Regions from separate parts of the Pseudoalteromonas sp. NEC-BIFX-2020_015 genome, predicted to be linked through region 1. Evidence: riboswitches for the same ligand, from Rfam matches in the RefSeq annotation. Region 1 holds a riboswitch; the other holds the start of a gene.
What was found. Region 1 has a riboswitch for cobalamin ahead of HH219_RS20380 (ABC transporter ATP-binding protein). Riboswitches for the same ligand answer to the same signal wherever they lie in the genome.

Region 1 (8,252 bases):
GGACCCACCTGATCCCATGCCGAACTCAGTAGTGAAACGAAACAGCGCCGATGATAGTGTAGCATTTGTTATGTGAAAGTAGGTCATCGCCAGGCTCCAAATAAAGAAAGCCCGATTCAATGAGTCGGGCTTTTTTACGTCTGCAGGAAAGTGAAACAGCGAGCAAGGTGCAAGGTGCAAGGTGGCCAGTGTCGCTCAGGCGTTCACCTGAAAGCAATACACCCCCATATATCGGTTGTCGCGATAAATCACGACCGACGGTTTTACAATCAAGTTGCGGGTCTTTTATTGTAGGTCATGCTTTAGCCTGAAGGCATGTAGCATATTCCCCAGAGCTATACATATCCACGATTCATGATAGATCACGAGCTACAGTTTGTGCGAAGTGAATTTAAAGATCGATGTTTCTCTCAGTGTAGAAAATTGTCCAATTAAGCATGATGATATCTGATAAAATTATGGGAATGATAGCTCGTGATTTTTGGGACTTCTATGACGCCTTTTACTAGTCGCATTTATTTGTTACGCCATGGTGAAATTGTTGAGCAAGATGTATTAGCTGGAGGGACTGATCTTTTATTAAGTGATGTTGGTTTTTCACAGTTGAGTCAAGCATGCAAATACTTAACTGATGTTGAATTGGTGCAAAGTTCAACATTAAAACGTTGTAGTGAATTTGCCACACAATTTTCTCACAACCATCAAATTCCTCTTTTACTTACTGATGATATCCGGGAGTTTAATTTTGGAGATTGGGATGGTCGTAAGTATGATGAATTGTGGGAGCTGACGCATTCTCCTAGTATTGGTGATTTTTGGCAAAGCCCTTGGTTAGTCACACCGCCTTGTGGTGAAAATATGGCTGACTTTTATCAGCGAGTATTTCTTTGGTGGCAAAGGTTATTGATGAATATTGTAAATAATCATACGCATAAGCAATTAGTAATTACGCATGCGGGGGTGATTAAGCAATTATTAGGCATTATATGTGAGCTACCAAAAGAATCTAATCAGCAGAATATGTTTGCTGTAGGCTACGGTAAATTTGTTTGTGTTGAGATTTATATTGATAATATGGGTAAAGCGTGGCCAAAAATTGTGTTTTAGAATGCTATTTAGTAGTTTTTAACTGCCTAGATAGATATTAATTGAAATATTTACTCACCTGCCCATAATAGAGTCTTATGTATTTTGGAATGAGGTGAGAGTCCTCAACTGTACCCGCAACTGTAAGTCACGTCAGTGATAAGTCAGATACAAAATACGTTAATTTGAACTAAATGAGCGGGTTAACTCTTCTATTATCATCCTATTGGTAAGTAGTGTATTGGGTTTACTATCGCCAGAGAGAAAAATACATTGCAATCACCTGTAGTAACTCAGCCACCATTACTTAAAGTCACAGAATTATGCTGGTCAGTGGGTAATACCACTATTTTGCAAAATATAGCTTTTGCTATCAAACCAGGTCAATTTGTTGGTTTACTGGGTCCTAATGGTGCGGGTAAATCGAGCCTGCTGCGTTGTTTATATCGTTATAGCAAACCAGGCAGTGGCGAGGTTAGCTTTGCCGGACAGAACATCTGGCAATTAAGTGCAGATGAATATGCAAAGCAAGTTTCAGTGGTACTGCAAGAAACACCTTCGCAATTTAACTTATCCCTTTATGATGTTGTAAGTCTTGGGCTTACACCCCACAAAAGCATATTTAGTTCTACAACCAAAGCGGATAAGCAAATAATATTACAGGCGATCGAACAAGTTGGCTTGAGTCATCATTGTCAACAATCGTTTGACTCTCTTTCTGGTGGCGAAAAACAACGAGCATTGATCGCTCGTTCTATTGTGCAGGGACCCAAACTACTCATTATGGATGAGCCTACTAGTCATTTAGATATTAAATATCAAATTCAACTAATGGAATTGGCAAAGTCTCTTAATGTGACCGTTTTAGCGTCGTTTCATGATCTTAATTTAGCTGCCAGCATGTGTGATGAGTTGCTGGTGATTAAACAAGGTAAATTAGTTGCAACAGGTACTCCAGAGCAAGTGATCACGGAAAAAATGCTGAGTGACGTATTTAGTGTCTGTGCTGAAGTATCAGCACATCCACAGAGTGAACAACTAAAAAAAGTAATTCCGCGAATCACCTACTTTTATGGCTATCAAGGGGGTAGTGCTAATGCAAAAAAATAATTATGCTGCTGTGATCGTTACTTTATTTTTTGGTTTTACGAGCATTTTTATTGCACTTAGCTTTGGTGCTGCGCCAAGTAAGTTCATTGATGTGTACCATAGCCTTATAGGGCAAGGGCATGACCCCTTTATTGAAAGAATTATCTGGCAACTACGGATACCACGTACCTTATTGGCTTTTTTAGCAGGGTCTGGCTTAGCGATTGCTGGGTTAATTTTGCAGACGGTTACACGTAACCCATTGGCTGATCCATATTTATTTGGTATTTCATCAGGGGCATCGTTTGGTGTGGTGTGTTTTATGACAATTACTGGTATCAGCGCTGGTATTTCCATGTCTGCAGCTGCGTTTGTTGGCAGTTTATTTACGATGTTATTACTGGTGTTTATTGCTGGGCGGGCTAGTCGTGGACAGGTTGAAACCATGTTGTTAGCAGGCGTTGCCTTATCGTTTTTATTCAGCGCATTTACCAGTTTACTACTTTATTTTAGTGATCCTCAGGCGATAACCGCTATTTTATTTTGGACGCTAGGTAGTTTTGCTCGTGCTCAGTGGGCCACGCTCTGGTTACCTGCTTTAGTTATTTTAAGCTGTACAGCGATAATGATGGGTTTTCGTCGTCAGCTCAATGCTATGTTATTGGGTGATGAAAGTGCCGTGACATTAGGTATACCGGTACAACGGTTTCGCTTATTAATGTTAATACTGAGCTCATTGATCACTGCTGTGCTTGTTGCCATGTGTGGTGGAATTGGTTTTGTCGGTTTGATGATCCCGCATATTGTGCGTTTTTTTGTTTCCCAAGGTACGCCCAGTGGCTTAATGATGACAGCTTTAGCTGGCGGCATATTCATGGTTTGGGTTGATGTGTTGTCGCGCATTTTACTTACGAATCAAGAGTTACCTATTGGGGTGATCACGTCTGCGATCGGCAGTATTTTCTTTTTATCATTACTTTATTTTCGCAAGCGAGAAAGCTAACCAATGTTCAATATACCGAGAATAGCTAACCAATTTAGCCACATAATCGCTGATAAAATAAATCAAAAAACTAAACCACTTGGCGCACTTGGACAGCTAGAGCAATGTGCCACGCAATTGGTTACTATATTTAGTCAAAAAGTATCAAGTGAAGCTGCCTTTAAAGCATTTACCCCTGTTATTAATAAACCTACTTTGCTTGTTTTTGCAGGCGATCATGGCGTTGCAGCGCATGGTGTATCAATAGCACCCAGTGATGTTACTTCACAAATGGTCACTAATTTTGTCAGTGGTGGTGCAGCAATTAACGTATTTTGCCAACAGTTAGGCTGGCTGTTAGAAGTGGTTGATTGCGGTATTTTACACCCAGTAGCTTCACCAAGTGTGCATAATTGCCGTTTAGGCAGCATTACACAGCCGCTTAATACAAATATGGCGATGTCAATTGAGCAGGTATATCGAGGTTTTGATAATGCCAAACAACTTGTAAAACAGCTTAGCCTTAAAGGCTGTAATACCGTTGCGTTTGGAGAGATGGGCATAGGTAATACAACCAGTGCCGCGGCTATTATGGCTGCGATGCTTAAATTACCCGCACAACAATGTGTAGGTAAGGGCACAGGTGTAAGTGATGATATTGTTGAGCGAAAAATTGCAGTTGTAGAGCAAGCACTTATATTACATAAGTCACAATTTGCAGATCCAATTAGCTTGCTTGCGGCATTAGGTGGGTTTGAAATTGTGCATATAACAGGTGCAATGTTAGCAGCTGCTGAGCAGGGTATGGCAGTGGTGGTTGATGGCTTTATTTGTAGCGCTGCGGCTATGATTGCAATAAATATAAACCCCACAGTTAAAGAGTATTTAATATTCGCTCATTGTTCAAACGAGCAAGGTCACCGATTAATGTTAGATACACTTAACGTTAAACCACTGCTGCAACTTGATTTGCGTTTAGGTGAAGGCTCAGGCGCTGCGTTAAGTTTACCGTTACTGCAAGCGTCACTGGGTTTTTATAATCAAATGGCTAGCTTTGCTGATGCTGGCGTGGAGCAGGTTGTTAGTTAATGCACTCTAATCTAGATGAAAACAAAGTAACGCAATGGCAGTTACTGTTATTAGCAATCAGTTTTTTAACTCGAATACCTGTTGAATTGCGCTTTGATGTGAGTACTGTGCACTTAAACCAAGCAAGTCGTTATTTTGCTTTGGTTGGTTTGTTACTCGGTGGATTATTAGCGCTTAGTTACTGCGTTTTTCAGTTGCTGTTCCCGCTATCAATTAGCATCCTGTTAATGATGGCAATAGGGTTGCTGTTAACGGGCGCTTTTCACGAGGATGGTTGGGCTGATGTGTGGGATGGTTTTGGTGGCGGTTGGCAGGTAGGACAAAAGCTTGCCATTATGAAAGACAGTCGCCTTGGCACATACGGGGCTGCGGCATTGTTTATAATACTGCTAATTAAATTTCAGAGCCTACTTTTTCTTAGTGAATCATTATTAAGTGTGTTGAGTGCAATTTTACTCGGACAATGTTTAAGCCGTATGGTGGCAACGAGTTTAATTATAAGCATGGATTACGTTAGTGAAGATGCCACTTCAAAAGTAAAACCGCTGGCGATGCACTTATCCAACTCTAGTTTAACTATTTTACTGTTAACCGCAGCAGTTTTGCTGGTGAGTTTAATCGCTGCAAGTCTTGTGTTATGGCAAACCGCGTTAATACTCATTGCGGTATTATTGATCTTAAGAGTGATTTTAATCCGCTGGTTTAAACGCCAGTTAGGTGGATATACCGGTGATTGTTTAGGTGCAGCGCAGCAACTAAGTGAAATTGCGATTTACTTAACGTTGGTGAGTGTACTATGAACGCTAATCATACGCTTATTTTAGGTGGGGCTCGCAGCGGTAAGAGCCGTTTTGCAGAGCAGCTTGCACAGCAAAGTAATAAGCCTGTAATTTACCTTGCTACAGGTCAAGCACATGACGTTGAAATGCAAACTCGTATTAAGCATCACCAGCAACAACGCCCTACAGATTGGCAATTAATTGAAGAGCCAATTACGCTGGCTGCAACACTTCAAACACACAGTAGCAAAAATAATTGCATCTTAGTTGATTGCTTAACTTTGTGGCTGAGTAACTGTTTATGCAGCGGTCGAAGTGATTGTTGGGATGAACAAAAAACGGCATTTCTAAATATTTTTGATAATTTACCCGGGCAAGTCATTTTTGTGAGTAACGAAGTTGGTCATGGGATTGTACCGCTTGGCGAACTTAGTCGTCAGTTTGTTGATGAGTCTGGCTGGTTGCATCAAGCGATTGCAGTAAAAGCTGCGCGTGTTGAATTTATAATGGCAGGTCTTGCCTTAACACTTAAAGGGCAGTCATGATGAAAACATTAATGATACAAGGGACAACCTCTGATGCAGGTAAAAGTACCTTAGTCGCGGCACTGTGTCGAGTATTTGTAGATCAAGGTATTAAAGTTGCTCCATTCAAGCCGCAAAATATGGCGTTAAATAGCGCCGTAACTGAAGATGGTGGCGAAATTGGGCGTGCCCAGGCACTACAGGCAATTGCCGCTAAAGTGCCGCCACGCGTTGATTTTAACCCTATTTTACTCAAACCAAACAGTGATACTGGCGCACAAGTGATTATTCACGGTAAAGCGATTAGTAACATGGAAGCACAGGCGTACCACGATTATAAAAAAGTCGCTATGGATGCGGTACTTACCTCGCAACAACGCTTAAGCGAAGAGTTTGAGTTATTAGTTGTTGAAGGCGCGGGTAGCCCTGCTGAAATTAACCTGCGCGCTGGGGATATTGCGAATATGGGTTACGCTGAAGCGGTTGATTGCCCTGTAATAATAATTGCAGATATCGACAAAGGCGGCGTATTTGCCCATTTAGTCGGCACACTTGCGCTACTAAGTGAGTCAGAGCAAGCAAGAGTAAAGGGTTTTGTTATCAACCGTTTTCGTGGTGATATCGCATTACTGCAAAGCGGCCTTGATTGGCTTGAAGAGTATACGAGTAAACCTGTATTAGGTGTATTACCGTATTTGCACGACTTAGCCCTTGATGCTGAAGATGCGGTCGCGATTGATAACCAAGTTAGCCAAGCAAAAATTAGAATAGCCGTTTTGCTATTGCCGCATATTAGTAATCATACTGATTTTGATGCACTGCGCTTAAACACCCAAATTGATATTAATTACATTCGTCATACTCAAATGATCCCTGATGTTGATCTAATTATCATTCCCGGTAGTAAAAATGTGATCAGTGATTTGGCCTTTTTAAAAAATGAAGGGTGGGGGGAACAAATTAAACGCCACTTACGTTACGGTGGCAAGTTACTCGGTATTTGTGGCGGTTTACAAATGTTGGGTAGCGATATTTATGACCCTAAAGGCGTTGAATCAAGCCAAGCACATTGCAAAGGGTTAGAGCTTGCTGAGTTTATTACTGAGTTAGGGCAACAAAAGGTGCTAACGCAAGCTGCAGGTATTATCAATTTGCAAGGGCAACAGGCTAAAGTGGCTGGTTATGAAATTCATGCTGGTAGTAGTCAAGGCCAAGCACTCGAGCGGCCTTTTTTAAAATTTACTCAACACCCTAATAATGTTGCACAAGACGGCTTTATATCAAAAGATGATTGTATAGCGGGTACTTACTTACATGGCTTGTTCGATAGTAGCGAAGCCACGCAATTAATACTCGATTGGGTCTTACCAAATAGTGGCATTACGCAGTTAATAGACATAGACACACATCGCGAGCAGCAATTAACGCGCTTAGCTGATATGTGTAAAGAACATTTAGATTTAGATAAAATCACACAAATTTACCAAAACTGGGAAGGAGTTAATAATGAGCGATACAAATAACGATAAACACCAACAGCGCCAACAAAAAGTAAAAGATAAAGTGGATGAGCGCATTGCTGCCGCGCAAACAGAAAAAGGCGTTTTTCAGGTTATTACTGGTAACGGTAAGGGTAAGTCAACCTCAGGTTTTGGTACGGTAACACGCTGTGTTGGTCATGGCATGAAAGCCGCAGTGTGCCAATTTATTAAAGGCACTTGGCCATGCGGGGAGCGCAATATATTGCAAGGTGCAGGGGTTGAGTTTGCCATTATGAACACCGGTTTTACGTGGGAGACGCAAAATAAAGAATCAGACACTGCAGCGGCGCAAGCAACCTGGCAAGAAGCTAAACGTATGTTGGCTGATGAATCAATTAACTTAGTATTACTTGATGAAATTACTTATATGCTCACCTATGGCTACATTGATTTAGATGAAGCGTTAGAAGTGATTGCTAATCGTCCGCCAATGCAATCTTTAATCATTACAGGGCGCGGTGCACACCGTAAATTAACAGACTTAGCTGATACCGTCAGTGAAGTACGTAACGTTAAACACGCATTTGATGCCGGTGTAAAAGCGCAAATAGGTTTTGATTACTAATGGTTAGGTTAGTACTTATTTTATTTGTGGCTTTAAATTGTTTTAAGGCGATAGCCCAAACTAATAAGCAGCAGCTTAGAATCGTCGCCCTTGCACCACATATCGTTGAAAACCTATATGAGATAGGCGCAGGGGAGCAAATTGTAGGCACTGTAGAATATGCAGACTTTCCAGCAGCAGCCAATAATATTCCCCGTATTGGCGGCCATCAAGGTATTCTGCTTGAAAAGCTTTTAGCACTGAGACCTGATTTAGTGCTCGCGTGGAAAACAGGCAGCAAAGCCGAAGATTTAGCGCGTATTAAAAGCTTTGGCATTGAGGTTTCGTACAGTGATGCCAGCGAAGTGGATAAAGTGCCTAATGAACTGCGTCGCTTAGGTGCACTTACCGGGCGAGAACACGTGGCCGAGCAAGCCGCAATTGAATTTGAACATAAAATTGCTGCTATCAAAGTACAGCATCAAGGTAAAAGTAAGGTGGCGGTATTTTATCAGTTATGGCCTGAGCCGATGATGACGGTGGGTAAAAATACCTGGATCAATCAGTTAATTGAAATTTGCCAAGGTCGTAACGTGTTTGCAAATAGCCGAACCGATT
Region 2 (8,252 bases), on a different contig from region 1:
AGTTTCTTCCTATAGTCAAAGGCGATGAAGCACTTTCGCATTTGTCTGGCTATTTGGATGCATTATTTGAATTGATGTGGCGTTTTCATTTTTTCTATGACAATTTAGGGGATATTTTATCTCGAGATGAAGTGTTGAAAAAAGATTACATTGATTTTCAAGCCGCTTTGCTTGGCCAAGTTAGAGAAATTATAATAGGCCTGCGTGAAGGCGGGGTTATTACAATTGATGACGAAGATGCGGTTGAGCTTGCTCATATGTTGAAGATTACGGTGAGCTTTTGGACGCCCTACATCAAAGCTCGTCGTTTAAGTGGTGAGCTTATGCAGCAAGATATTTATAATGGAATTTTAAAAATATTATTGCTCGTTAAAGCATATGGGACTGAGCAAAGTATCCCAAAAATTAACTTGTTACGTGAAAAGTATAGTGAATTAGCGCAAGAAGCCGAACCTGCCTGATGGGGATTTGAGGTTTGTTTATTTCCTAGACGTTATATTTTTTGCTATAATCGCGCGCCCAACACGTGGGTGCGTGAATTCTTAAAATTGTCTAACGAGTGAACTATGCTTAAATTTATCGTCAAACTCCATCCTGAAATAGCCATTAAAAGCCGCTCCGTGCGTAAACGTTTTACAAAGTTGTTAGAGAACAACATTAAAATTGTATTACGTAAGCTTGACGAAAAAGTACAAGTTCAGAACAACTGGGACAATATATCAGTTGTCACTAAGTCTGATGACGCACAAATGCGCATTGATTTTATTGATGGTCTGCAGCGCATCCCTGGTATTGTGCAATTTATTGAAGTAACTGAGACAAACTTCGAAAACCTTCACGACATTTATGAGAAAGCACTCGATCTGATTGGCCACACTGTTGTTAATAAAGCATTCTGCGTACGCTGTAAGCGTCAGGGCAAGCATGACTTTACATCAACAGATGTTGAACGTTATGTTGGTGGTGGCTTAAATCAGCATGTTGAAGGGGCGAGTGTAAGGCTTAAAAATCCAGAAGTAACAATACGCCTAGAAATAAAAGATGATAAAGCATATATAGTAACGCAAACTCATTATGGTATGTCAGGTTTCCCACTACCAACTCAGGAAGATGTATTGTCACTTATGTCAGGTGGTTTTGACTCAGGTGTTGCAAGTTATCAAATGATCCGTAAGGGGGCTCGTACTCACTTTTTGTTCTTTAATCTAGGCGGCGCAGCACACGAAATTGGTGTTAAGCAAGCAAGCTATTATATCTGGAAGCAGTTTAGCTCAACGCATAAAGTTAAATTTATTAGTGTCGATTTTGAGCCAGTTGTCGCTGAAATATTAGAAAATGTTGAAAACAGTCAAATGGGCGTAATCCTCAAACGTATGATGATGCGTGCAGGTAGCCAAATTGCTGAAAAACTAGGTATACAAGCACTAGTTACTGGTGAAAGTTTAGGTCAGGTTTCAAGCCAAACACTGGCAAATCTCAGCGTCATTGATCGTGTTACAGAAACACTTATTTTACGCCCGTTAATTCAGCATGATAAGCAAGAAATTATCGATATTGCCCGTAAAATTGGTACTGCCGAGATGGCAGAGACCATGCCTGAATATTGTGGGGTTATCTCTAAAAAACCAACAGTTAAAGCAAAAATTGAGGTTGTAAAAGCAGAAGAGCAAAAGTTTGACTTTGATGTACTTAATACTGTTATTGAAAATGCACGTGTTATGGATGTGCGTGATATTGACCTTGAAGCCAAGCAAGAGCTTAAAGAGGCTGAGTCAGTTTCTGACTTACCTAGCGATGCAGTGGTTGTTGATATTCGTTCTCCAGAAGAAGAAGACGCTAAACCACTTGAAATTGATGGGATTGAAGTAGTGCATTTACCCTTCTTTCGCTTAGCAACAAAGTTTGGCGATTTACCGCAAGATAAAGACTATTACTTATATTGTGCGAAGGGCGTAATGAGCCAACTACAGGCACTTATTTTACATGATAATGGTTTTGCCAATGTAAAAGTATATCGCCCTTAAGTAAGGCCTATCTGATTGAAAAGGCGCGATTTAAATCGCGCTTTTTTTATGCCTGATGGCATCAAGAAGAGATTGATTATGTGGGGTGTTTATATCGAGTATTTTAGCCTGCTGGCAAATATAGCCACACATAGCATCGATTTCAGTTACTCGACTATGGGCAACATCCTGCTGCATTGATGAAAAGTTATTTTGTGTATCACTCATCACTTGATAAGCCGTTGCAAGCACGTCAGCAAGAGTTACATTAACGCCCATTTTTTTGGCAACGTGACATGCTTCATTTACTGTATTTAAGATTTTACGGCTAAATATGGGGGCTCTAAGGGCACCATTTTTTACGTTATAAAGTGCGGAAAGCGGATTGATGGCAATATTTATTAATAACTTTTGCCAACGAAGTTGGTTGATATGCTCACTAAAACGAATATTAGGTAAATTATTTAATTGTGATAATACCGCTTTATAGCGAGTTGCTGCAATTGCATTACAGCTGCCTAAAATACTCTCCCCGTAACCCGTGTGCGCAACCTTTATTGGTGTTACTTTAAAACCCGCCAAACGCGTGGTTAAAAAGTATAAGCCTTGTTGGCTTTGTAATTGGCACAATAAAGGGTCTAAATCACTGAGCCCATTATGTGATAACACAATATTGCAGTTATCGCTTAAGTAAGGTTTTACAAGTGAGAAAGCGTCATTTACTTGGTATGCTTTTACTGCAAATATAACCGTGTCGAGCGCCTTGGTTTTTAATCGATTTAACTGTGTTGTATTTAATACCGTTGCCGAAATTACCTGTTGCTGCTCATTATATTGGTAGTAGTAATTGCTTTTGCAATCCCCACTTCTCGTTATTAATGTGATCTGATTATTTGCACTTAAAAAGTGGCTATATAACAGCCCTATAGCGCCATCACCGATAATTACGATATTAGCCATGGTTGGGTTTTTTACCAATGTGGAATATCAATTTAATCGCAAAATAACTTGCTGCGCCTGCAAAGTCGGCAATAAAGTCGGCAACTGAAGCTTGGCGATAAGGTAGCATTCCTTGCATAACTTCAATAGCTGCGCCATACCCAGCAAGTAAAAATATTTGTAAGAGCAAAGGAATTTTAAAAGCTTTATCCATGACAACTGCGAGTATGAAAAAAATGCCAAAATGAGCCACTTTATCAACATGTGGAAATAGATTAGCAGCACCTTTAACTTCTTTAGCAAATAAAAATGTAAAGGCCACTATACTGATTAAAAATAGGGCTTGGTATACACGCCGAGTCACAGTTAATCCTAAAATAGCTTAAAAATAGAGCCGCAGTATATCAAACATATTTAGTATCGCACCTGAACAAAGCGCAGAAAAATGTAAAGATTTATGAAATAGACGGTATAATTGTCGTCAAATCCAAATTTAAATTAAAAACATTTTGTTAGGAGAGACACATGCCTTCATTTGATATCGTTTCTGAAGTAGAAATGAACGAAGCAAAAAACGCCGTTGATAACGCTAACCGCGAATTAGAAACACGCTTTGACTTTAGAGGCGTAGATGCGTCTATTGAGCTTAATGATAAAACAATCAAACTAAAAGCTGAAGCCGACTCACAAGTAATGCAGTTGTTTGATATTTTAGCTAATAAAATTTCAAAGCGTGGCATGGACGTTTCAAGCCTAGAGCTACAAGATATTAGCCGTGCGGGTAAAAATGTATTTCGTAATGTTGCGCTTAAGCAAGGCATTGAAAAAGATATGGCTAAAAAAGTAGTTAAAGCGATTAAAGACTCAAAAGTAAAAGTACAAGCTGCTATTCAAGGTGAAGAAGTACGCGTTACGGGTAAAAAGCGTGATGACCTACAAGAAGCAATGCAAGTAGTTCGTGCTGCCGATCTTGGTCAACCGTTCCAGTTTAAAAACTTTCGCGATTAAAAGCCTAGGGCGTGTTGATCTTTCGTGATTGATTTTGCAGCAGTATGTTTGGTATTTAGGCAAGGCAGAGCCTATGTCGTGTGGTTGTTCCCCATAAATAGGCGATAACGTAGTATAAATGCCAAACATGCGCTGCCCAAAGGGTTCTTTCTAGGGGCGATTAACTCTTTGTTGCTCGATTTTTACTTAGCCCACTCGGTTACAAACCTCGCGCCGCGATTAAATCGCCCCTATATTGAGCAAATTTCAATCCACAAAGGTCAACACGCCCTAGAGCGTATTTAAAAAGCCAAATAACATTGATGTTGTTTGGCTTTTAGTTTGGTTTACGGTTTAGCTATATCTTTGTTAAACCATAGCGCTTTATTTTTTCAATTAACTCTCTGTGCGGGATAAGCTGTTGCTGACAGTAATTAGCGGCTTGCGCTATTTGCTCCATGGTGAATGCCGCCTGTTGGTGCGCTTCAAAACGTGTGGCTATGGGTTGTAAGTTGGTGGGAAACTCCATACCGTACAACACATACAAGTAATTTTCTAAGTTAAAGCCTTCTAATGCGCTGGTGAAGTTATATTTGTTTGGCACAGTGTCACGCCATAAGGCTAAATTACTTTGCAGCGAATCGCTAATTGAGCTTGATGCTCGGTTATCTAGCCAAAACTGGCTGTCGTCACGACGTGAAATACAATAATGCAGCTTAATAAAATCAATTACTTTTTGCCAAAGCCCAGTAATATTGTCATTAAAGCGCTCGCTTATCGCGGGAATTGCTTTACGCGTTGCTGGGAAATTCTGCGCCAGCATCCGCGCCGTAATATCAAACACTAATAACCCTGTTGCTTCTAATGGCTCAACAAAACCTTGTGATAAACCAATGGCGATACAATTATTTTTCCATGGAGTTTTACGATAGCCTACTTGCATGGCAATTTTACGGGCGGTTAAATCATCTGCCTGTGGGCCGATATAGTCACGTAATGTTTGCTCTGCTTGGTCATCACTGGTGTGATTGCTTGAATAAACATGGCCAATACCGCGGCGGCTAGATAAGCCAATATCCCAAATCCATCCAGCCTCTTTTGCCGTGGCGTTAGTGTAGGGGTTAATAGGAGCATCTGGATTTTGATAAGGTACTTGAATTGCAAGGGCTGTATCGGCAAATAAAATATGGCTCTGGTCAATAAAAGGGACTTTAAGTTTATCGCCAAGCAATTTAGCGGCAAAGCCTGTGCAATCAATAAAAATATCGCCAGAGACCGTGCCAGCACACTTTGTTTGTAAACTTTCAATATCACCTGCAACATTGAGTGTTGCATCTAATACATCGGTTAGAATATGTTTAACGCCTAGCTTGTTGACAGCGTTGTCAGTGAGTAGCGCTGAAAACTTAGCCGCATCAAGGTGATACGCATAACTTGCCATCCCTTCAAATTCACGGTGAGTCATATTTTTAGGACCAAGCCCTTGATCGCACATATAGCCTTGAGTTGATACGCTATTGGCATAGCTGGTATTATTTTTATTAAGCAGCCAATACGGAGTCAGATCGAGCTCTTCAATATTTGGGTAGTTGAATAAATGGTGAAAGTAATTTTCTTTTTTGTTATCGGTAGGGTTATCTAGCCAATCAATAAACTTAATGCTGTGTTTGAAGGTCGCATCACACTGACGGATAAAATCTGTTTCGCTGATGCCAAAATGCGCTAATGTTTGGCACATAACAGGCACTGTTCCTTCACCTACACCAATGGTTGGAATATTTTTTGACTCAATAAGTGTAATTTGTACGCTTAATGGGTTGGTGCAGTTAAGCGTTTTAGCGAGGTGATTAGCAGTTAGCCAACCTGCAGTGCCGCCGCCAACAATGATAACTTGTTTAATTTGTTCCACTTTTATTTACTCCAACTTTAATTTGTCAACTTAAACAATGGCTTAGTTATTTTCGGATATGTACTATCACAATGATAAATAAAATTATCAGCTTTGAATGAGGTTACTTGATTAATTTACCTTTTTTAATACCCAATAGGTAGGATGAAATTTTTCAGGCTTTCTCAGTCTTTGGCTGTAAGTTGCACATGCAGGCCTTGATAAAGCCAGTTTAGCTATATAGACGTCCATTGACTTTCATCTCTAAAATAATCACAATAGCGGCCTATTTTCAAGGTGCTTGCTTACCCTCTCAGTAGATATTTCAAAGAATTGAAACTAACAGCAAGATAATCGGGAAGTTGGTGCGTGTTCATGATGATCACAATCCCAACACTGCCCCCGCAACGGTAATGTGCACAGCACAGAGTCCGGAGACCGGCCTTGAAGTAAACTTAAAATAACTTGTGCGGCGGGCGCAGGTCAGGGGATGTCATGTTAATCAAATCTACTTTAGGTGTAGCAATTGCTGCTGCATTATCTTTTTCTGCCTCAGCAGAACAATCAATCGAACGCATTACCGTTACAGCGAATAAATTTGAGCAATCAATCACTGATGTACTAGCAAGCGTTGCCGTTATCGAACGAAGTGATATAGAGCAAGCTAACTACAGAGATTTACCATCAATATTAAACACAATTGCTGGATTAGATGTTGTTCGTAATGGTGGTTTTGGCCAAAAAGCGGATGTGTTTGTACGTGGTGCAAGTGCAAAGCATGCTTTGATTTTAGTCAATGGTGTACGAATTAGTGACGGCAGCTCAGGCAGCGTATCATTAACGAATATACCCGTTAATAGTATCGAGCGAGTTGAGATTGTAAAAGGCGCAAGGGCTGCAATTTATGGCTCTGATGCAATGGCTGGTGTAATTAATATTATTACTCGCCAAGCAAGCAATAATACCGTATCAGCGACATTAGGTAGTGATAGTTACTCTAACTATCAAGTGGCGGGTGGGCTTGTAAAAGATGCTATCACTTTTAATTATAACTTAGGTTATGAAGATACGGATGGTTACGATGTAACGGGTAAAGACCCATCAAAGCCCGCCACTAAAGACCATGATGATGACGGTTACACGAATAAAAACATTGGCTTTAACCTAGCATATAAAACCGATAATGTAGGTGAATTTAGTGCACTTAGCCAATATAGCGAAGGCCAAGGGGAATATGATAGCGCGCGGGGAAATGATGCATACGATTTTGAAAACTATATAGCTAAATTAGGTTGGAAAAAAAGTTCAGCTACCTACACGCAAAGTGCATCTGTGAGCTTATCGCAAGAAGAAAATATCCAAACGGGCACAGATGTTCAGCAAATTTATAGCACTGAACGTATTGAATTTGAATACAGTGGACTCTACACCGTAACTGAAGAGTTAGATGTGACGGGTGGTTTTAACTACTTAAATGAAGATTTATCGGAATCGTCAGCTACATCATCTAAAGAAAAACGCGATAATGGAGCGTTGTTTGTGGGTGTATTTTACGACAATGATACATGGCTAGGTAATGCTGTAGTTAGAACCGATGATTATGATTTTCATGGACGTGCTAATACCTACACTACAGGTATTGGCTACAGAGCAAATAAGTCTGTAACCGTTCGTTTTAATCACGGCACTGCATTTAGAGCACCGTCATTAATCAACGCATTTGTAACCGAGAGCCAATGGTACGTACCTAATAAAAACATTAAACCTGAAGAAGCCGTCAATAATGAGCTTGGAGTTACGTTAGAAACCAAGTGGGGTCGTTACGATATCGCCATTTTCGACAATAATATTGATAACTTAATAGATAATAAATTCGATGCTGATACTGGGAAATATGTAGCAACCAATATTGACAAAGTATCTATGCAGGGGGTTGAGTTATCTGCTGATTTTGAAGGGTTAGGTTTTCAACATAACGTTAACTTGAGCTTTTTAGATGCGAAAGACGAAACAACTAATAAAGATTTACCGCGTAGACCTTCGGAAACATTTAATTATACGTTAAGTAAAAATTGGGGGGATTTTGATGCAAATATTGCTATGCAATATCGATCTTCTCGCCCATCAATCGCTTATTATAATACGGAGTTAGCTGCTTATACTGTGTTTAATTTATCGGCAAACTATCAATTGTCGGATGAGTTATCTTTCCAAGTTCGCATTGAGAATATAACAGACAAAGCGTATTTTACTGCAGGAACCGGTACTGCTGAAAACGGTCAACTATTAGGTTATAACAGCGCAGGGCGACAATTCTTTATTGGTGCAAGTTACCAGTTTTAATCAAGTTTGAAGTATAAATATACAAGCCCGATACGTTACTGTGTCGGGCTTTTTTTTGTGTCTAAAAATGCGGTTAACTAGCTAGGGCGTGT

Region 2: linked by a shared signal. The riboswitch ahead of HH219_RS02655 (TonB-dependent receptor) and the one ahead of HH219_RS20380 (ABC transporter ATP-binding protein) in region 1 are both predicted to bind cobalamin.

The regions. Positions count from the first base shown of each region.
Region 1 is NZ_JABCJL010000042.1:13-8,264, forward strand. It holds partial or broken rRNA gene rrf (5S ribosomal RNA) at 1-95, shown strand, start outside; gene HH219_RS20375 (histidine phosphatase family protein) at 493-1,107, shown strand; cobalamin riboswitch at 1,138-1,281, shown strand; gene HH219_RS20380 (ABC transporter ATP-binding protein) at 1,360-2,196, shown strand; gene HH219_RS20385 (iron ABC transporter permease) at 2,183-3,178, shown strand; gene cobT (nicotinate-nucleotide--dimethylbenzimidazole phosphoribosyltransferase) at 3,182-4,246, shown strand; gene HH219_RS20395 (adenosylcobinamide-GDP ribazoletransferase) at 4,246-5,046, shown strand; gene cobU (bifunctional adenosylcobinamide kinase/adenosylcobinamide-phosphate guanylyltransferase) at 5,043-5,570, shown strand; gene HH219_RS20405 (cobyric acid synthase) at 5,570-7,072, shown strand; gene cobO (cob(I)yrinic acid a,c-diamide adenosyltransferase) at 7,056-7,655, shown strand; gene HH219_RS20415 (cobalamin-binding protein) at 7,655-8,252, shown strand, end outside.
Region 2 is NZ_JABCJL010000002.1:260,704-268,955, reverse strand. It holds gene HH219_RS02685 (TetR/AcrR family transcriptional regulator) at 1-461, shown strand, start outside; gene thiI (tRNA uracil 4-sulfurtransferase ThiI) at 567-2,024, shown strand; gene HH219_RS02675 (2-dehydropantoate 2-reductase) at 2,055-2,963, opposite strand; gene HH219_RS02670 (VanZ family protein) at 2,956-3,306, opposite strand; gene HH219_RS02665 (YajQ family cyclic di-GMP-binding protein) at 3,468-3,950, shown strand; gene HH219_RS02660 (tryptophan halogenase family protein) at 4,288-5,838, opposite strand; cobalamin riboswitch at 6,129-6,279, shown strand; gene HH219_RS02655 (TonB-dependent receptor) at 6,313-8,160, shown strand.